Regions from separate parts of the Paraburkholderia sp. BR14374 genome, predicted to be linked through region 2. Evidence: riboswitches for the same ligand, from Rfam matches in the RefSeq annotation. Region 2 holds a riboswitch; the other holds the start of a gene.
What was found. A riboswitch is a leader RNA that binds a small molecule or an ion and turns the genes downstream of it on or off. The one in region 2 is predicted to bind cobalamin.
Positions count from the first base shown of each region.

Region 1: linked by a shared signal. The riboswitch ahead of cobW (cobalamin biosynthesis protein CobW) and the one ahead of AB3X86_RS07155 (CbtB-domain containing protein) in region 2 are both predicted to bind cobalamin.

Region 1 is NZ_JBFPKF010000020.1:115,889-118,062, reverse strand. It holds gene cobN (cobaltochelatase subunit CobN) at 1-54, opposite strand, end outside; gene cobW (cobalamin biosynthesis protein CobW) at 68-1,159, opposite strand; cobalamin riboswitch at 1,362-1,640, opposite strand; cobalamin riboswitch at 1,721-1,982, shown strand.
Region 2 is NZ_JBFPKF010000003.1:383-2,556, forward strand. It holds gene AB3X86_RS07150 (CbtA family protein) at 107-847, opposite strand; gene AB3X86_RS07155 (CbtB-domain containing protein) at 859-1,080, opposite strand; cobalamin riboswitch at 1,121-1,276, opposite strand; gene AB3X86_RS07160 (histidine phosphatase family protein) at 1,353-1,973, shown strand; gene AB3X86_RS07165 (hypothetical protein) at 1,987-2,174, opposite strand, start outside.

The sequences.
Region 1 (2,174 bases), on a different contig from region 2:
CACGCCCTGCGTATCGTCGACGAAACCGCCCGGCGTCGTGCGCAGCAAATGCATGCTGGTGCGCCCGTTATGCCGTCGCGTTCGACGTCGCGCCGAGCGCCGCGTCGAACGCCTGTTGCAGCGCGGGTTGATCGAGGTCTTCGCCGATCAGCACGAAGCGGCTCAGGGCGTCGTCGCCGTTTTCGCCCGCCTGCCAGCGCCGGTCGAAGTAGCTGTCGAAGCGCCGGCCCACGCCCTGGATCACGAGGCGCATCGCCGCGCCCGGCAGTGCCGCAAAGCCTTTGACACGGTAAATCGTGTAGTTTTCGACCAGCGTCTGCAACGCGGCGAGCGCCGCGTCGCGCGACGGCACCGATGCCTGCACGACGACCGAATCGAATTCGTCGTGGTGATGATCGGGGTCGTCGGCGGAACCGTGGTGGTCGTGACGCAGATGGATCGTCTGTTCCGACGCCGCTTCGAGCCCCAGCAGCGTATGCAGATCGAGCTGTCCCCGCTGCGCGCGCACGATCTTCACCTGCGGCGGAATCTCCGCGCGGATCGCGGCTTCCACTTCGTGCTGCCGCGCGTCGTCGATCAGATCGGTCTTGTTCAGAATCACCAGATCGGCGGCCGACAACTGGTCTTCGAACAGCTCGTGCAGCGGCGACTCGTGATCGAGATTCGGATCGGCCTTGCGCTGCGCATCGACGGCGACCGGGTTATCGGCGAACTGGCCGCTTGCGGCGGCCGGGCCATCCACCACCGTCACCACCGCGTCGACCGTGAAGCCGTTGCGGATCTGCGGCCAGTTGAACGCCTGCACGAGCGGCTTCGGCAACGCGAGCCCCGAGGTTTCGATCAGCACGTGATCGAGTTCGTCGCGCCGCTCCGCGAGCTTTTCCATCACCGGGAAGAACTCCTCCTGCACGGTGCAGCACAGACAACCGTTCGCGAGTTCATACAATTGCCCTTCGGTCTCGACGCCGTTTTCATCGCAACCGATGCCGCAGCCCTTGAGGATTTCGCCGTCGATGCCGAGTTCGCCGAACTCGTTGACGATCACCGCGATGCGCTTGCCGCCCGCATGCTGAAGGATGTGCCGCAGCAACGTAGTTTTGCCACTGCCGAGAAAGCCGGTAACGATCGTGACGGGAATCTTGCGCAATTGAGTTTGCATCGTGAGGTCCATCCCTTTGCGTTGCATCGGTCTGCCGCAAGTTCCGCGCATCGGTCGGCATCGGCTGGCGAATGGAGCGAATGAAGCACGCGCAACAGTACCAGCGATCACCAGACACGGGGACGAACGACGGCATTGCCGCGACAACGGAAATACAGAAAGCGGAACTGAGGTCATGAACGCGCCGCCGCATCCCCGCGGCGGTCGTTCTGCTTCTTCGGGCCGGTATCCGGGCTGGCGAAAGCGCCGCTTCCCCTTCCCGGACGAGTGGTTTCTCGTCCAGTGGTGATATGTCGACGCGACCTTGCGCGAGGACATCGAAGCCGGCACCGCGGCGCCCGGCTATCAAGCCGGAACCGCTTTTCGCTTACCGTTGCGGGGACAGCACAGGTTAGCCGCTCTAGCGCAGATGGCTCCCTGTTTCCCGTTTAACTGCATGCGCACGAACGCGCACGCGAGCACCCAAAGTGCGTGCGAGTGTAGGCCCCCGGGCATGCGCAGTCAAGGAACGCAGGGCGCCGGAAAGCGCCGCCGAGGCTTATCTGGCAAGGCGTCATATGCTATCGTATGCGCGCGTTTGGTGCCCGCACATGCGCTCGCATGTGCAGTTAAACGGGAAACAGGCAGCGCGTCGCGCGTTTAACCTGTGCTGTCCCCGCAACGGTAAGCGACCTGCGGCGCGCGATTCGATTCGCCTTCGATTCCGCTGTGCCGCGCATGCGTTTTTTGATGCCACTGTCCCCGCGAATCCGCAAACCGGGACGGGAAGGCGAAGCGCGTGAGGCCGCCAGCCCGGATACCGGCCAGACGCGGAGGCGGCGCCGCATGCATCCGTGCATCAGGTTGCGCCGCCGGCCGCCGGAATCCGCGGGGAACGGATGTGAAGGCGTAGCAGCGCGGCATCGCGTGTGTCGTGGCGTTCTCTCTGAAGAATCCGCCGCGAACCGCACGAGTGGCCGCGCCCGGATTCGCTGTACCGCATGACATCTATATTCACCGCCGTGTGCACCGTCGC
Region 2 (2,174 bases):
CTGTGGATAACCGCTCCACAACCGCGCCAAGTACTTGATCCAAAACCATTCTCGCGCGTTGCGCGCGAAGCGTCGCCGCTTGCGCGGCCACGCGTCACCGTCCTATTCAGGCGGACTTCATCGTCACCCGCGCATTCGTACGCATAAAAGCACTGCGCTCGACCATCGCGCCGAACAACAGCCCGATCGTCGTCCACATGACCACCTGCATGCCGATCGCCGCAACGCGGAACTTCCACAGCAGCACGGCCGGGAACGTGGCCGGCACTTCATTGATGACCGGCATCGACAGTTGTACGGCCGCGATGATCGCGACGAATAGGAGCCCCGCGACGATCGAGCCGTTCCATGCACCCAGCTTCGCCGCCGCGCGGCGCCGCACCTTCAGCGAAAACACCATCGTCGCGAGAGAAATCGCGATCATCAGAAAGAATAGGCCCGTGCGCGCGCCGATCGTGTCCGGGTCACCGACCGACGGCGGATTGGCCGGATACTTGATATTCGGCACGACCACGATGGCGATGAACGCGCCAAGCGCGAGCCACGCGGACAGCGCGCGCACGCTCAACGAACCCGCGCGTCCATACGCATAAGCAAACACCAGCGAGAACAGACCGCCGAATGCCGCGCCATATGTGACCACGCCAGTCAGCAGGCCGAGGCCAGCCTGCGTCTCACGGCTCACGATTTCGGGCTCGGGCGCCTCGCCGCGCGCGGCGGCCGCTTTCTCTTCGAATGAAATCGCCTGATCGACCTGTGGTTCACCGACGATTCGCGCGAACGCGAACGTGAGCAAGCCCGCGACGATGCCCGCGAGCATCCCGCGCACCAACAATTTACCTACCATGTCGAACTCCGTTAGTGGCAGGGAAAGCCAAGCAGATGGCGGCCGTCGTGCACGAACTCATGCACGTACATGCCAGGCACGAGCGACGTCGCACCCTGTTCCGCACCAACGAAGTAAAGCGCGAACAACAGCAGCAAGCCGCCGAACACGACCCACGGCAGCAGTTCACGCAAGGGAATGGGAGTGGGCTGGACCGCCGGTTGCGCGGCGCGATCGAAAACAGCTTTGGTCATGATGGACATCTCCTGGGGTAACGCGCCCCGATAGTCGATTGCAGAGGAATGGTGCGAAGCTCAGGTCTGGCTTTCGGCTCTTGTGGATTGCAAGGCCGATTACAGTGGCGCGACCGCGCCGGGCTCTCACCGGCTTCCGTGCTTCGCAGTGTCGGTATTCTACGCGCTAAACTGCGGCTTCCGCGACGGCGAGGGCACGCCGCAACGCGCAACGCACGCCGCGAGCCCGTCAAGCCACGCAGGCAAGTGCGAATGAGGCGCTAACGCAAAGAATGGATACGCGACTATTACTGGTGAGCCATGCGGCAACGGCCGCGCAGCGCGCGGGCCGCTTCCCCGCCGACGATCCGCTCGACGCGCGCGGCCGCGCCGAAGCCGAAGCGGCGCGCGCCCGTCTCGCGCTTCCCGCCGACGCCACCGTATTCACCAGCCCCGCCGCCAGCGCCCGCGAAACGGTCGCCGCGCTCGGTCTGAGCGCCACGCCTGCCGACGCATTGGCGGATATCGACTATGGCAAATGGCGCGGCCAGCGCCTCGCGGACATTGCCGACGAAGCCCCCCGCGAACTCGCCGCCTGGACGCGCGAGCCCGACGCGGCACCGCCCGGGGGTGAATCGTTCGATCGACTTGTGCGGCGGGTCGGAGAGTGGCTCGACGCGCAACAGGCAGACGTACGTTCATGCAACGCGGTCAACGAAGCAGGCTTCGCGGCCTCTGCACACGGTCGCACCATCGTCGCGATCACCCACGCAACGCTTCTTCGAGCGGCAATCGTGCATGCCCTCGGCGCATCGCCAACCGTGTTCTCTCGCATCGAGATCACGCCGCTGTCGGTCGTCGAATTGCACCACTCGCGACGCGGCTGGTCATGGTGGCCGTCTGCCACCGCCTGAACGGAACCGTCGCTTACCTGCCCGATACCACCAGCCGCAACCGGTTCGCCCCCTCGGGAGTCAGCGTGATTTCGGTGCGTCGATCCTTCGCGCCGAGATAAAAGTGCTGACGTCCCGGCGAATTCTGATCGTGCGTTGCATCGGGCAGGCACGACGCGATGTCGGCCGCGACCGCTTCCAATGCATCCCCGTTCGAGCCCG